4 regions of the Streptomyces tsukubensis genome follow, and region 3 is predicted to be linked to each of the others. Evidence: riboswitches for the same ligand, from Rfam matches in the RefSeq annotation. Region 3 holds a riboswitch; each other region holds the start of a gene.
What was found. Region 3 has a riboswitch for cyclic di-AMP ahead of B7R87_RS11605 (transglycosylase family protein). Riboswitches for the same ligand answer to the same signal wherever they lie in the genome.
Positions count from the first base shown of each region.

Region 1: it holds a riboswitch for cyclic di-AMP, as region 3 does, so the genes downstream of both, B7R87_RS03125 (C40 family peptidase) here and B7R87_RS11605 (transglycosylase family protein) in region 3, are expected to answer to the same signal.
Region 2: it holds a riboswitch for cyclic di-AMP, as region 3 does, so the genes downstream of both, B7R87_RS14765 (M23 family metallopeptidase) here and B7R87_RS11605 (transglycosylase family protein) in region 3, are expected to answer to the same signal.
Region 4: it holds a riboswitch for cyclic di-AMP, as region 3 does, so the genes downstream of both, B7R87_RS29195 (M23 family metallopeptidase) here and B7R87_RS11605 (transglycosylase family protein) in region 3, are expected to answer to the same signal.

Region 1 covers NZ_CP020700.1:1,017,663-1,021,339, reverse strand. Annotated here, with positions in the region: gene B7R87_RS03135 (8-amino-7-oxononanoate synthase) at 1-630, shown strand, start outside; gene B7R87_RS03130 (ATP-binding protein) at 1,178-1,624, shown strand; gene B7R87_RS03125 (C40 family peptidase) at 1,738-2,217, opposite strand; cyclic di-AMP (ydaO/yuaA leader) riboswitch at 2,221-2,383, opposite strand; gene B7R87_RS03120 (hypothetical protein) at 2,732-3,052, opposite strand; gene B7R87_RS03115 (ATP-dependent Clp protease proteolytic subunit) at 3,049-3,677, opposite strand, start outside.
Region 2 covers NZ_CP020700.1:3,692,632-3,696,308, forward strand. Annotated here, with positions in the region: gene B7R87_RS14760 (PrsW family intramembrane metalloprotease) at 1-503, shown strand, start outside; gene B7R87_RS14765 (M23 family metallopeptidase) at 748-1,758, opposite strand; cyclic di-AMP (ydaO/yuaA leader) riboswitch at 1,770-1,915, opposite strand; gene B7R87_RS14770 (PP2C family protein-serine/threonine phosphatase) at 2,221-3,420, opposite strand; tRNA gene B7R87_RS14775 (tRNA-Met) at 3,596-3,669, opposite strand.
Region 3 covers NZ_CP020700.1:3,010,390-3,014,066, forward strand. Annotated here, with positions in the region: gene eno (phosphopyruvate hydratase) at 1-621, opposite strand, end outside; gene B7R87_RS11605 (transglycosylase family protein) at 1,040-1,750, opposite strand; cyclic di-AMP (ydaO/yuaA leader) riboswitch at 1,754-1,933, opposite strand; gene B7R87_RS11610 (LysM peptidoglycan-binding domain-containing protein) at 2,222-3,226, opposite strand; gene B7R87_RS11615 (cytochrome P450 family protein) at 3,322-3,677, opposite strand, start outside.
Region 4 covers NZ_CP020700.1:7,016,567-7,020,243, reverse strand. Annotated here, with positions in the region: gene B7R87_RS29205 (STM4011 family radical SAM protein) at 1-392, shown strand, start outside; gene B7R87_RS29200 (SGNH/GDSL hydrolase family protein) at 406-1,206, opposite strand; gene B7R87_RS29195 (M23 family metallopeptidase) at 1,382-2,362, opposite strand; cyclic di-AMP (ydaO/yuaA leader) riboswitch at 2,368-2,519, opposite strand; gene B7R87_RS29190 (tyrosine-protein phosphatase) at 2,989-3,677, shown strand, end outside.

The sequences.
Region 1 (3,677 bases), 2.0 Mb from region 3:
GCCCCGCTCGCGGAGCTGGCCCGGATCACGGCCGGGCGGGGCGCGGCGCTGCTCGTGGACGATGCCCACGGTCTCGGCGTTCTCGGTGAAGGCGGGCGGGGCACGGCGCATGCTGCGGGGATCGCGGGCGCGCCGGGCGTGGTGGCGACGGTCACGCTCTCCAAATCGCTGGGCAGTCAGGGTGGTGCCGTCCTCGGTCCGGCGCGGGTCGTCGCTCATCTGGTGAACACCGCCCGGACGTTCATCTTCGACACCGGACTGGCCCCGGCAGCGGTCGGCGCGGCCCGGGAGTCCCTGCGGATCCTGGCCCGTGAGCCCGGCCGGGCGGACCGGGTGCGGTCGGCGGCGGGCGCCCTGTACACGGGGCTGACGGCGGCGGGGCTGACGGCCGCCCGGCCCGATGCGGCGGTGGTGTCGGTACGGGCGCCCTCGCCCGAGGCCGCCGTGGGCTGGGCCGCGGACTGCCGGACGGCCGGGCTGCTGGTGGGCTGCTTCCGGCCGCCGTCGGTGCCGGACGGGGTCTCCCGGCTGCGGCTGACGGCCCGCGCGGATCTGACGGACGAGCAGCTCGCGGAGGCGGTGGCGGTGGTCGTCCGGACGGCACCGCCGGATGCCCGCTCGGACCGCTGACCGCTGACCGCTGACCGCTGACCGCTGACCGCGCCCGGGCACCGCACCCGGGCCCCGGGCACTGGGCCGATCCGGGGCACCGGGCCGAAACGGTGAGTCCTGGCCAGGCGTACGGCTCCGGGCCGAGCCCAGCCGGGGTGCCGGGCCGAGCCTCCGCCGGAGCACCGAGCACCGGGCCGGAGCCGTGAGTCCGGTAGCCGTACGGCCGGGCGGGCGGACCGCGGAGCGCCGGACCCGGCCCGGGAGGGCATACGCCCGGAAGGCCGGGGACGACGCGCCCGTGACGCGGGGGCGGAGCCTCCGGAAGGGGCGCTTCCGCCGCCCTGGGCCGCCCAAACGGCGGACAAAGCGCCTGTGCATGGCCAAAAACGGTCTTGCGTCGCAGAGTTCACCGCTTTGAGCGACTGTTGTCCACAGATCTTGGCGGATCGTGCCTGCGGCGGGAGGATGGGGGCAGTCCGGCGCTCAGCGCGAGCCGTGGCCGTCCGCGCACACCTCCGCCATGACCTCGGACAGCACGGCCGCGGGTGGAAAGGACGGCGTCGCGATGGCAGATCTCCTGGAGAACTCGATCACCCTGCCGAGCGAAGCGGCCTCGGTTTCGGTGGCGCGCCGACATGTGACAGCGGCCCTTGCCGAATGGGGTCTGCCCGCCGGGTCGGACGCCCTGGACACGATCCGGCTGATCGTCTCGGAGCTGACCACCAATGCCGTCCAGCACACCTTCGGCCAGTCGCCCACCTTCACCGTGACCCTGCTGCTGGAGCGGGACGAGGAGCTGCGGATCGGGGTGACGGACAGCCACCCGCGCTGGCCGCAGCGGCTGCCCGCGGCCGTCCGCCAGGACAACGGGCGGGGCATGGTCATCGTCCGCAGCCTCACGGCGCACAGCGGCGGCCGGCTGACGGTCACTCCGACCCCGGACGGCGGCAAGACGGTCTGGATCGCCCTGCCCTGGCACCCGTCCGGCGCCGGGCCCGCGGACCCCGGCTGACCGGCCCGCCGCGCCGCACGGGCGCGGCCGGGAAACGACAGCCGGGAAACGACGGCCGGGGGCCCGGCACGTCCGCCCCGGCCCCCCGGCACCGCCTCAGCTCTTCCGGTCGGTCAGCGAACCCTGCCGTACGAGATGCTCTTGCTCCAGATCTTGTCCAGCTTCACCCAGGAACCCCTCTTGGGGGAGTGCCAGATCTTGCCCTTCCCGGCGTAGATCCCCACGTGGTAAACACCGCCCCGACCGTGGAAGAAGACCAGGTCACCCGCCTTCCGCGACTTCACGGAGATCTTGCGGGTCTTGTTGTACTGCTGCTGAGCGGTCCGCGGGAGCTTCTTGCCCGCCTTCTTGAACGAGTAGACCGTCAGCCCCGAGCAGTCGAAGCGGGACGGTCCCGCCGCGCCGTACTTGTACGGAGCACCCTTCTTGGAGGCGGCGATCTTGAGCGCCTTGCCCGCGTGCGCCGTGGCCGCGGCCTGGGCCTCCGGCGTACCGCCGGGCACGACCAGCGTGCCGCCGAGCGCCGCAATCGTCAGAGCGGACACCGCGCCCGCCCGGCCGAGGAGGGACGGGACGTTTTTCTGCGCATTCATGCGCAACCCTTCGTCAGCCGCCTGTGAAGGATGACCTGTCGGGTTCGGGCGGACGAAGGTGCCCGGCCGCTGACGCGGCTTCACCCCGAGGAACTTCCGGATCGGACATGGTCCGGCGGTTCCGTACTGCCTGGGTCCTCCACTCCTGCCGATGCACTTCTGTCGACCAGTAGTCCGGAACGGCGGCAGGACTCGGCGTCCGCCCGGACCGCCCCGCCGAGGTGACGGGGGCTTGTCGTCCCAGGGATCTTGACCCACCGACTGCCGGATTTCGAAGTCAAAACGGCGATATGTGAGTTTCAACACGAATGCGGCGTTCGTATGAACATGACCCTGTCCGGGCCCCTGAAAGGGCACTCGGAACACCCCGTACCAGCGCTGGAGTAAGACTTTCCGGTAGAGGGATCGTCATTCGTCCGCAACTTGACGGTAGGTGTTACCGGCGGTTCGACTCCACCGATTGAGGGAGGGGGAATCCCACTCGATCAGCGGTTGACGAGTGGACGGCGGTCCGTCAGGGCGGCGACTGCGGTGGGATGGTCACCCGGAATGTCCGCCTTTCGCCGTCGAGAATGCGGAGGGCGTGGCCGAGCGTCCCGGTGTGCAGCTCACTCTCCCCGCGCCGGTGCATCAGAGTCAGGGCGTCCCGGAGTTCGGTGGCCCGGCTCACCAGGGCCTGGGCCGCGCGAAGGGCTCCGTAGGTGTGTTCGGAGCGGGCCGGGTTGATCCGGCCGACGAGATCCGCGACGGCCAGATAGGCGTCGACGACCTCGGCCTCGGCACGGGTCAGTGCGGGCAGGGGCGGCGGTTCGGGCCACGGTGCGGAGGGATTCACCGCGGGCCGCCGCCGCCACCGGTGCCGGCGGCCGGTCCCGCGGTGCCGGGGCCGCCGTCCCGGCCGGGCCGCGAGGAGGCCTTGCGGCTGCCGATCACCTGGTCGACGAGCCCGTACTCCTTCGCGCCCGCCGCGTCGAGGAACAGGTCCCGCTCCAGATCGGCCGCGATCCGCGCCCGCTCCCGGCCGGTGTGCCGGGCCAGCAGATCCACCGTCAGGGCGCGCAGCCGCAGTAGCTCCCGGGCTTCGATCTCCAGATCCGACGGCGTGCCCCGGACCGGTTTGTCGAGGGCGGGCCCGCGGAGCGCGACCCGGGCCCCCGGCAGCGCCATCCGCTTGCCCGGCGCCCCGGCCGCCAGCAGCAGCGCGGCTGCCGCCGCCACCTGGCCGATGCAGGTGGTCTCCACATCGCAGACCACCGTCTGCATGGTGTCGTAGATCGCCAGCATCGCGCTCGGGGAGCCGCCGGGGGAGTTCAGGTAGAGGGCGATGTCCCGGTCCGGGTCGGCGTATTCGAGATGGAGGAACTGGGCGATCACGTCGTTGGCGGCCGTGTCGTCCACCGGGGTCCCCAGGAAGACGATCCGCTCCTCCAGCAGCTTGCTGTAGGGGTCGAGGGTACGGG
Region 2 (3,677 bases), 680 kb from region 3:
ACGCCCTGTGGAACGGCTCGGCGTCGTACCTCGGCCCGATCGGCTTCTATCTGGTCTACGGAATGTTCATGGTCCCGGTCTTCGCGCTGCTGACCTGGCTGACGATCTGGTCCCGCCAGCGCGAGCTGCGGACGATCTCGGCCGCCCTGCCGCCGTACGCCACCGCCGGCTGGCTGGCACCGGCCGAACCGGCGGCGCTGGCCTCGATGCGGGCCCGTAACGAAGCCCGGAACATCGCCCGGCGCACCCATGGACCGGCCGCGGCACACGCGGTCGCGGAGTACGTCCGCTTCGCGACGTCCCTGGCGTTCCTGCGCGACCGGGCGCAGCGCGGCACGGCGGATCCGGACTTCACGGCGCGGGAGCAGGAGTTGCTGCACCATATGTGGCTGCGGAAGCCGGTGGCCGGTCCGGCGCTGGCCTATGCGGCCAGGGCGAGCGGTGTGGTCTCCGTACCGCCGCCGTACCGGGACTACGAGGGGTACAACCCGTACCGCGTCTGATCCGGCCGGTACGAGCACGGCCGGGGAAAAGAACCGGCAGCCCTGACGTCGGGGGGTTGGTGCGTCAGAGCTGCCGGTGGTCGTGAAGGCCAGGACCCGCCGTCCGTTGGACAGCGGTCTCCCTGGATCCCGGAGTCCGGGACCGCGGGAGCTTCAGGGCCGGGCGGGATGCACCGGTGGCGGGAACCCGCGATTCACCGGTTGCGGACCGGCCGGTGCCCGGCCGGTCCGGAACCCGCGGGCGTCAGGGCCGCAGACCCTTGCTGCGCAGCCAGGCGCCGGGGTCGATGGTCGTACCGCCGGGCGTCTTGACCTCCAGGTGGAGGTGGTTGCCGGTGGAGTTGCCGGTGGAGCCGACCCGTCCGACCATATCGCCCGCGACGACCTTCTGGCCCACGTTGGCGTTGATCGACGAGAGGTGGGCGTACATGACCTCGGTGCCGTCGTTCAGCTCGATGACGACCTGGTAGCCGTACGAGCCCGCGTAACCGGCGGACTTGACGGTGCCCGCGCCGACGGCCTTGACCGGGGTGCCCGCCGGGGCGGCGAAGTCCAGACCGGTGTGCTGGCCGGAGGACCAGAGTCCGCCGGACGAACCGAAGGTCGAGGTGATGTTGTACGAGGAGGTGGGGAGCGCGAAGCTCTTCGCCAGCTTGGCGAGGCGCTCGGCCTCCGCCTTCTTCTTGGCTTCCTCGGCGGCCTTCTTCTTCGCCTCGTCCGCCTTCTTCTTGGCGTCGGCGGACGCCTTCAGCGCATCCGCGGCGGCGGCTTCGGCGGCGGCCTTCTCGGCCACGGCCCGGCGCTCCGCCTCGGCCTGCGCCTGCTGCTGCTCGGCCTGCTGGAGGATCCGGGAGCGCAGCGCCTCACCCGCGTTGTCGTCGGCCTTGGACTGCTCGCCCGCCTCGGTGACGGTGTCGCCCATGGTGGCGAGGCCGGCGTTCGGCGCGCCGTCCTCGGTGCCGCCGAGCCCGTCGGGGAGGGAGATGGTGATGGGGGCCTTGTCCTGCGCGGTGGCGATGCCGCCCGCGCCGACCGCGGCGATCACACCGACACCGAGGACGGTGGAGCTGCGGGCGAAGGCCCGGCGCTGCTGCCGCAGCACGCGGTGGCGGCCACGGTTCGGGAGAAGCGTTTCCGCGCTGGGGTTCCACTCACCGGTGGACGGCTCGGCACCACCGTCTTCGCCGAAGCGGGTGCCGTTGCTCATGTACCCGGGCCCGGCGGGGGCTTGCGGGGCAGGACTGTTGGACGCCACTGAGGCGTACTCCTTTCCTTCCTTCTCGCCTACCGGGTTAGCTGACGGGTTCGGAGCAGGAAGGTCTCCTACGGAGTCTCCGCAGGCTGCGGAGGCATCCGATTCACCCCAAGAAGTGGTTCCCCGGTTCCCTTGCGGGATTCGGCGCATGAGCACGGAGCCACCCTGACGGCGACTGGGACGACCGCGCTGCGTTATCGAACGTTAATAGACACGGGGAATGTTTTCCAAGTGTTCCTGATGATCGTTAAACCCGGACGGCGAACCAACTGGGACAGAAGGCTTCCAAATCGGGCGAGTTACCCGCCCCTGAGACCTGTTCAGGGCCTCTCCGCCCCCTCCACACCCCTGATGGTTCGTCAGATGTTATGGCGACAGCGATGGTTCGATCACGCACCGTGCAGAAAACGGCAGTGCAATGGCACATAGCCCCCAGCACTTGGCCAATCGTTGGTCAACTCTTTATCCATCGGCCCGGAGAGGCGGCTGTTCCGACGGCCGGCCCCCCGCCCCGGCCCCGTTGACCTCAGCGGTCCCGACGGGACCACCCGGACCACTGCCTCCAGCCGGGCGGGTGACCGCGAGCAGCGCCATATCGTCCGTCGATCCGCCGCCCGTATGCCGTCGTACGTCGTCCACCAGCGCGTCCAGCAGCTCCCCCGGCCCCGGGAACGACCGCCCGTCGAGCTGCTCCTCCGGGTCGTAGAACACCCCGGCCGCGTTCCGCGCCTCCGAGAGCCCGTCCGTGTAGAGCAGCAGGGTCGACCCGTCGGGCATCGGATGCGATTCGGCCCGCCCCGGCCAGTTCCCCAGCTCCTTCATGCCCAGCGGCAGCGCCGCCTCGTCGGGCGGCAGGGTGCGCAGCCGCCCGTCGGCGTGGAGCAGCAGCGGCTCGGGGTGCCCCCGGTTCAGCAGGCGTACGGCCCCGAAGCCACGCGGGATCTCCGCGAACACGGCGGTCGCGAACCCCTCGAAATCGTCGAGATCGCCCGCTCCGCGCCGTAGCGCCTCCCGGACGAGCGCCTGCTCCAGCCGGTCGGCGACGCACTCCAGCGTGGCCTCCCGCTCGGCCGCCTCCCGGAAGGCCCCGATCAGGATGGCCACGGCCTCCACGGCCCCCAGACCCTTGCCCCGGACGTCCCCGACCACCAGCCGTACACCGTGCGGAGTGTCCTGTACGGCGAAGAGGTCGCCGCCGATGAAGGCGTCGGCGAGGGCCGCCTCGTACCGTGCGGCGATCCGCAGCCCGCCGATCTCCTCGGCGGGCGTGGGCAGCACGGCCCGCTGCGCGGCCTCGGCGATCACCCGGGCCGAGGCCAGTTTCTGGTTGCTGCGGGTGATGACCCGGTTGATGAAGAGCGCCAGGGCGGAGACGGTGACGACCGTACTCAGCTCGGTATAGGCCTGGGTCTGGCCGAGGGAGCGGTTGTAGATGTCCAGACCCAGCTCGGTCAGGACGGCGAAGGCGCCCGTCGCCAGCGTGACGGCGAAGGAGAAGAAGGGGGCCGCGATCAGCGGGGCGGCCGTGAACATGGGCACGGCGGTGAACTTCGCGGGGGTCGTGAGGTCGTACACCACCCCGAAGACGATCATCAGCGACGGCAGCATCCGGGCGAAGCGCCGGGCACCGCCGTATCCGTTCCGCTGTGTCTGCTCCGCCACAGGTGCTCTCCTCCCCTCCCAGCCTCACGGCGGCGGGTGCACGGGGCGAGCCGCGCTGGACCGGCCGGGTGACCCCCCGGGCCCCTGCCCGGCCTCCGGAGACCGCGAGCCCCTCACGGAATACGACAACAGCCCGGTGCTCTCGTAGAACGAGAGCACCGGGCCGTGTCTTCAGTAGCGGGGACAGGATTTGAACCTGCGACCTCTGGGTTATGAGCCCAGCGAGCTACCGAGCTGCTCCACCCCGCGTCGGTAAA
Region 3 (3,677 bases):
CTCGTCGCCGAGACCGGTGGAGAGACCGCGGCCCTTCAGCACCTTCTTGAGGGTGTGGTAGACCTCGGTGCCCCAGCGCAGCGCCTCGGAGAAGGACTCCGCGCCGATCGGGGCGATCATGAACTCCTGGATGTCGACGTTGGAGTCCGCGTGGGAGCCGCCGTTGAGGATGTTCATCATCGGAACGGGCAGCAGGTGCGCGTTCGGGCCGCCGAGGTAGCGGAAGAGCGGCAGGTCGGAGGCCTCGGAGGCGGCGTGCGCCACGGCGAGGGAGACACCGAGGATGGCGTTGGCGCCCAGCGACGACTTGTCGGGGGTGGCGTCCAGGTCGAACATCGCCTGGTCGATCAGGCGCTGCTCGGTGGCGTCGTAGCCGACGAGCTCCGGGCCGATCTGCTCGATGACGGCGAGGACGGCCTTCTCCACGCCCTTGCCGAGGTAGCGGTTCGGGTCCCCGTCGCGGAGCTCCAGGGCCTCGAAGGCGCCGGTGGAGGCACCGGAGGGCACGGCGGCGCGGCCGGTGCTCCCGTCGTCGAGGCCGACCTCGACCTCGACCGTGGGGTTCCCCCGGGAGTCGAGGATTTCCCGGGCTACGACGACGTCGATGGACGGCACGAGCATCTCCTTCTGGGATGTGACGCGTGGGGTGCGGGTCTCTTGAGCCTTGCGCCAAGAGCCTAACCGGACGGGGGGCGCCGCCCCGCCGATGCCCGCCCCCTGGGACGAAAAAGAGTGCGAAGAACTGCGGTGGTGGGCAAAAGCCGCGTTCCTACCGATGGGTAACAGTTCTCAGCTGGGCATCTGCTCGCTCAGACGGGTGCACGGGGGCGGTTTTCCGGGGCCGTACGGAGCAGTCGGGGGCGGCAGACGGAACCCCGGACCGGCGCGTACGGGGGAAGCGCGCCGGCCCGGGGTGCGGGGGGTCGGACCCGTGGGGGGGGTGGACCGCAGGGGGGAGCCGCGGTCCGGGGTCCGGGAGGGGGCAGGTCCGGTGAGGGACCGGCCCGGGGGTGCGGTTCGTTGGGGAGCCGCAGGTCCGTCAGCCGAGGTGGAGCTGCTGGCCCGGGAAGATGACGTCGGCGTCGTCGACGGTGTCCTTGTTCAGCTCGAACAGCTTCTGCCAGCCGCCCTCGACCTGCTCGGCCTCGGCGATCTTGCTGAGCGTGTCGCCGGACTTGACCTCGTACTCGCCGTCGCCCTTCTCGAAGCCCTTGGCCGGAGCCGCGGACTTCGCCGGAGCCGGGGCCTGGGCGCGCTCGGAGCGGGTGGTCGGAACCTCGGCGCGCTCCTGCTTCGGCTGGGCGGGCTGGGCCTGCTGCTTCGGCTGCTCCTGCTTGGGCTGGGCCGGGGCCTGCTCGGCGGCGGCACCGCCGTACGGGGTGTTCGAGAGGCCGACACCGCACTTCGGCCAGGCGCCCTTGCCCTGGCCCGCCAGGGTCTTCTCGGCGATTTCGATCTGCTGCGCCTTGGTGGCGAGGTGCGCATTGGGGGCGTACTTGGTGCCACCGAAGGCGGCCCAGGTGGAGCTGGAGAACTGGACGCCGCCGTAGTAGCCGTTGCCCGTGTTGATGGACCAGTTGCCGCCGGACTCGCACTGGGCGACCTTGTCCCACTCGGCGGCGGTGGCGGCGGAGGCCGAGGTGGCGCCCATGATCGGGGCGGCGACGGCGACGGTGGTGATGCCTGCGAAGGCGGCGAAGCGGGCGGCCTTGGACGGGCGGCGGTGCTTGCCCTTGCTGGAAAACAGCATGGAGGTTCTCCTCACCGACGCCTACGAGGTGAGCTGTCGGGTTCGGGCGCAGTGAGTTGCCCGGCCGTACGACCTGCGTCGTACGGCTTCACCCCAAGCCGGTCGTCCACCGCCCTCACGGGCTTTCGGACGGGACCGGCACAAACCTGGGTCCCCCGCTCCTGCCTTCGGCGCTTTCGCGACGACAGTTCCCCCCGACCGACGGCAGGATTCGGCGTGACGGTCAGTGGTGCCCGCTTTGGCGAGCGGTCCAGACCGTAGTCACAGGCGTCCCGCTTCTTCAACGACGGAACATCGTGGGCAAATCGCCCATCCCACCCCTCCGGAAACTCGCGTTTTCGCAGGTGGCGTGCGGAATGCGGGATTCCGGAAGAGTGGGGACCACGGCCGGACCGAAGAGACTCATGTCTCACTTACACAGAAAGGGACATATCCCAGCAAAATAGGGCGTCAATTTCGATGCTCCGGAGGCTACTTCGCCTGGAGATCAAGGCTCTGGCCAGGGAGGATCAGATCGGGATCAGCTCCGACCAGCTCCTGGTTGGCCTCATAGAGCGCCGGCCAGCCCCCGGGGACCTTCTTCTCTTCCGCGATGGACCAGAGGTTGTCGCCGGAGCGGACCGTGTACGTACCGGAGGGCTGCCCGGCTTCGCCCGTACCGTCCGTGGTGTCGGTCTTGGCCGGAGTGCCCGTACCGCCCTGATCGCCCTGGTTCAGGGCATCGGAACGGGCATCGGTCTCGGACCGGGAGGTCCGGTCGGGGCCGGAGGCGCGGGACGGGTCGGCGGTTTCGGCGGGCGGGGTGCCGGTGCCCTCGGGGGTGCCGGTGCCGGTCGCGCCCGAGGGGGTCTCCTTGGCGGTCTCCTCCGCGGCGGGTGCGCCGCGGTGCTTGCCGACGCCCTCGGCGGGCTTGGCCGCCGTCTCCTTCTTCTCCGCCTTTCCGGCGGAGGGGGAAGGGGACGCGGCGGCGTCCGGCGCCTTCTCCCCCGCCTTGCGCGGCTCCGCCGGGAGGTCGCCCGCCTTCGCCTTGTCCGCCGGGCGTCCGGCGGCCGGACCGCTGGGCACCGGATCGGCGCCGCCCGGGCCGGTCGCGGTGCCCGCGGCACCGCCGAGGCCCGACGCGATCCCGCAGGACGGCCACGCCTTGGGCCCCTCCGCGGCGAGCACCTTCTCCGCCACGGCTATCTGCTGGGAGCGGCTGGCCAGATCCGGCCGGTCGGCGTACTCCCGGCCGCCGTAGGTGTTCCAGGTCTCCTGGGAGAGCTGGAGCCCGCCGTAGTAGCCGTTGAGGTTGTTCACGGTCCACTGCCCGGCGCTCTCGCACTCCGCGACACGGTCCCAGGTTGCGGAGTCGGCGGCGGACGCCGAGGTGGCGCCGAGGAGCGGGATCGCAATCGCGGACCCCGTCACCCCCGCTGCGACGACCAGGGCCGGGGCCTGGCGAGGACGGCGATGTCGACCATTCCCGGAGAGCATGCGGTGCTGCCTTTCGCGTGACGGCTGAGACGGGGGTGAACGTAGCCGCACTCGAACGTCTGTCACAAGTCGATGCAGCGGAGATCACGCGCACATCACGAATATGACGGGCCGTCAATTTCAGCGGGCGTGAACTCCACCGGAAGGGTGCGCAGTCCACGCATGATCAGGCCGCCGCGCCAGCGCAAATCGTGATGATCCACCGCCAGTCGCAGGTCGGGAAGGCGGCGCAACAGGGTGGCGATCGCGGTCTGTCCCTCCAGCCGGGCGAGCGGCGCACCCAGGCAGTAGTGGATGCCGTGCCCGTAGCCGAGGTGCTGATTGTCACGCCGCGCAAGGTCCAGAACGTCCGGCCGGCCGAACCGCTCCGGGTCCCGGTCGGCCGCCGCCAGCACCACGAGCACCGGATCGCCCGCGGCCACCTCCTGACCGCCGATGGTCAGCGCTTCGG
Region 4 (3,677 bases), 4.0 Mb from region 3:
ACGTCTACCTCTGGGTGAACGCGGCCGAGGGGCACACCTACACCGATGCCGAGGCCGCCGGATGGGCCGCGATCGACCCGCTGTTCGCGTACAGCCGCCATCCGCACGCTTCGGCCGGGCTGCCGTGCCGTACGGGAGAGTCGGTGGTCTCGGTTGACGGCGACGGGACGGTCCGCCGCTGCCATTTCGTCCCCGCCCCGCTGGGCAACCTCTACGACGGCTCCTACCGCGCTGCGCTGCGGCCGCGGGCCTGTCCGCTGGCGGTCTGCGACTGCCACATCGGGTACGTCCACCTCGAATCCCTGCCGCTGTACGACGTCTTCGCGGGCGGGGTGCTGGAGCGCATACCGGCTCCGGGGGTGCTCCCTTCCGGCGGCCCGGCCGGTCCCTGACCGCCGGAAGGGGTCACAGCGGCAGCAGATCGGGCCGCTTGGCCTCCACGTGGTCGCCGGAGCTCTCGCCTCGCAGCCGCCGTCCGATCCACGGCCCGAGGTACTCCCGCGCCCACTGGATGTCGTCGCGCCGGACTTCGAGGGTGCCCCGCACCGGTACGGGCGGCCACGCCCGGTCCGGGTCGGCGGACACCTCCAGGCCGAGGACCTGGGCGGCCCGCAGCGCGACCCGGGTGTGCCCTTCCGGCGACAGGTGCAGCCGGTCGGGGTCCCAGGCCCTGCGGTCCTGTACGGACCGGAGCGACCACAGGTCGAGCACCGGGCAGTCGTAGCGGTCGGCGATGGCCCGGACATGGGCCGTGTACGTGGCGATCCTGCCGCGCAGATGGCGCAGGACGGGCACGTTCCGGGTGTCGAACCCGGTGGTCACCATGACCGTGCCGACGGCGCCGGTCAGTTCGGCGACGGCACGTTCGAAACGCTCCGCCACATCGTCGGGGTCGGTGCCGGGACGGATGATGTCGTTGCCCCCGGCGCAGAACGACACCAGGTCCGGGGCGAGTTCCTTCGCCCTGGGGACCTGCTCCTCCACGATCTGGTCGAGAAGTCTGCCGCGTACGGCGAGATTGGCGTACCGGAAGGTGTGTTCCGGTCTGCGGTCGGCGAGCAGTCCCGCGAAGCGGTCCGCCCAGCCGAGGTAGGTCCCCCCGGGCCCCGGGTCCCCCACGCCCTCGGTGAAACTGTCCCCGATCGCCGCGTACGACCCGATTCCGGACTGGTCATAAGTTCTCGAATCGTCTCCCACGGAGGCCATCCTCTCTCCGCGGATGTGACCTACGCGACCGTAGGGAGGGGTTGACGGGCCGTGATCTATCCCACCGTGATCACCCGGGGTGGTGGGAATACGGGGAATCCCCCGCGACACGGGGTGTCGCGGGGGATTCGCCGGGCGCCGGGGCGGCGGGGCCCAGGGCCGGAGCTGCGGCGTCTCAGAGGGAGACGCCGTGGCCGCGGAGATGGGCGACCGGGTCGATGTCGGAGCCGTAGGCCGGTCCGGTGCGGACCTCCAGGTGCAGGTGCGGGCCGCTGGAGTTGCCGGTCGAGCCGGAGAGGCCGATCTGCTGTCCGCCGTCGACGGACTGGCCCGCCGAGACGGAGAGGGAGGAGAGGTGGGCGTACTGGGAGTAGGTGCCGTCGGTGTGCTGGACGACGACCTCGTTGCCGTACGCGCCGGCCCAGCCCGCGGAGACGACCGTGCCGGGGCCGATGGACCGGACGGAGGTGCCCGTCGGGACCGCGAAGTCGACACCGGTGTGGTAGCCGCTGGACCACATGGCACCGGAGGCCCGGTACGGGGTGCTGACCTGGGCACCGGCGAGCGGGGCGGCCCAGGAGCCGGAGGCGGCCTCGGGGGCGGGCTCCGGCGCGGGCGCCGGGGCGGTCTCCTGCCGCGCCGGGGCGGCGGGCTCGGCGGCGGCCGGGGCGGGGGCGGCGGGACGGGCACCGTCGCGCGAGGCCCGCTCACCCTTCTCAACCGTCTGCGCGGGCTCGGCCGCCTCGGCCTTCTTGGCGGCCGGGGCCTCGGGGGCGCGCTCGGCGCCCTTGCCGTCGAGCACCAGCTTCAGACCCGGGTGGATCAGGGACGGGTCGTCGCCGACCGCGGCGCGGTTGTCGGCGTACAGCGCCTGCCAGCCGCCCTCGACGTCCCGCTCGGAGGCGATCTTGGACAGATGGTCCCCGGCGACCACGATGTACGTGGCTGATCCGGCGGACTTCTCGGCAGCGGCGGCGGGGGCGGCCGCCGGGGCGACGGCGGCGGTCGGGGCGGCGGGGGCGGCCTGTTCGGCGGCATGGGCGCCGGTGGCCCCGATCAGGGGCAGGGCGATGGCGGCACCGCCGGTACCGGCAGCGACGATTCCACGAGTGATGACCGTCGACTTGGGACGGCGGTGCTTACCCTTTCCGGGCATGGCGCGTTTCCTCTCCGGCGCCTGCGAGGTGAGCTGTCGGGTTCGGGCGGGAGGTGCCCGGTCGCGCACGGCGCGACTTCACCCCGAGCCGGACGGTTTCCCGTCCGGCGGACTACCTGGGTCCCCCGCTCCTGCCACGTGCTTCGGGTGAAGGGTTCCGGACGGCGGCAGGATTCGGCGGTCCGACCGGAGTGCGGTGACCGTAGACCGGCCATAAGAGCAGGAACAAGCCACTCACCCGGCGACGGGCGGAGCCGATCTTGAGGACGGGCCGACCGCGGTGACCCTCCGTGGGCGTCACCCCGTCAACTCCCGCCGGGCGTCCGTATGCCCCTCCCGGGCCACCGCCACACACCGTCACGATTGTGATCCTGCTCATGAGCCGCTCCCCATCTCCCAACGAGACAGGGCATGTTCCAACGAAGAGACCATGACGGACATAGGGGACAGAAGCTGTTCATTCGACAGTCGGTGGCACGTCCGGGCGCCGAGCGCCCACCATGCATTCACCGTGCAGTTCATGACCATCCGATGGAATGATTGCCTGAGGAATCAATGTCGTATCGTCAAGGTCATGCCACCGTCGGCGACCGGCGCCGACGGCCGTGACTGCCCAGGGAGCCGTTGTGACGCAGCAGGTGCCGCAGGTCCCGTCGACCGAGCCGGAGCTGGCCGGGATCCGCAACTTCCGCGACGTCGGCGGACTGCCGTCGACCGACGGCCGTGCAGTGCGCTTCGGACGGCTCTACCGCAGCGGCCATCTGGCCCATGCCACCGCGAGCGACGCCGCTTTTCTCGCCGGTCTCGGACTGCACACGGTCTTCGACTTCCGCAATGCCGCCGATATCCGCATCGAGGGCCCGGACGTGACCCTGCCCGGGGTCCGGAATCTCAACCTCCCGCTGAGCGACCCGGCGGACGGCGCCGAGTTCTGGCAGGTGGTGCGGCGGGGTGATCTGTCACAGCTGCGGTCCCTGCTGGCAGACGGCCGGGCGGCGCAGCGGATGGTGGACGCGTACCGGACGATCATCACCGGGCGGACGGCCGAGCACAGCCGGGTGCTGCACGCGCTGGCCGAGGACAGCGTCCCCGCGCTGATGCACTGCGCGGCGGGCAAGGACCGGGCGGGGCTGTCGGTCGCGGTGACCCTGCTCGCGGTGGGTGTGGAGCGGGAGGCCGTCGAGGCGGACTATCTCAAGTCGAACGACCCGCACCGGCGCTACCGGGTGCGCCGGGCGGAGGACGCCCCGGAGGGCATGTCGCCGGAGGTGATGGAGCTGCTGAGCCCGCTGTTCGACGCCCGCGCGGCGTATCT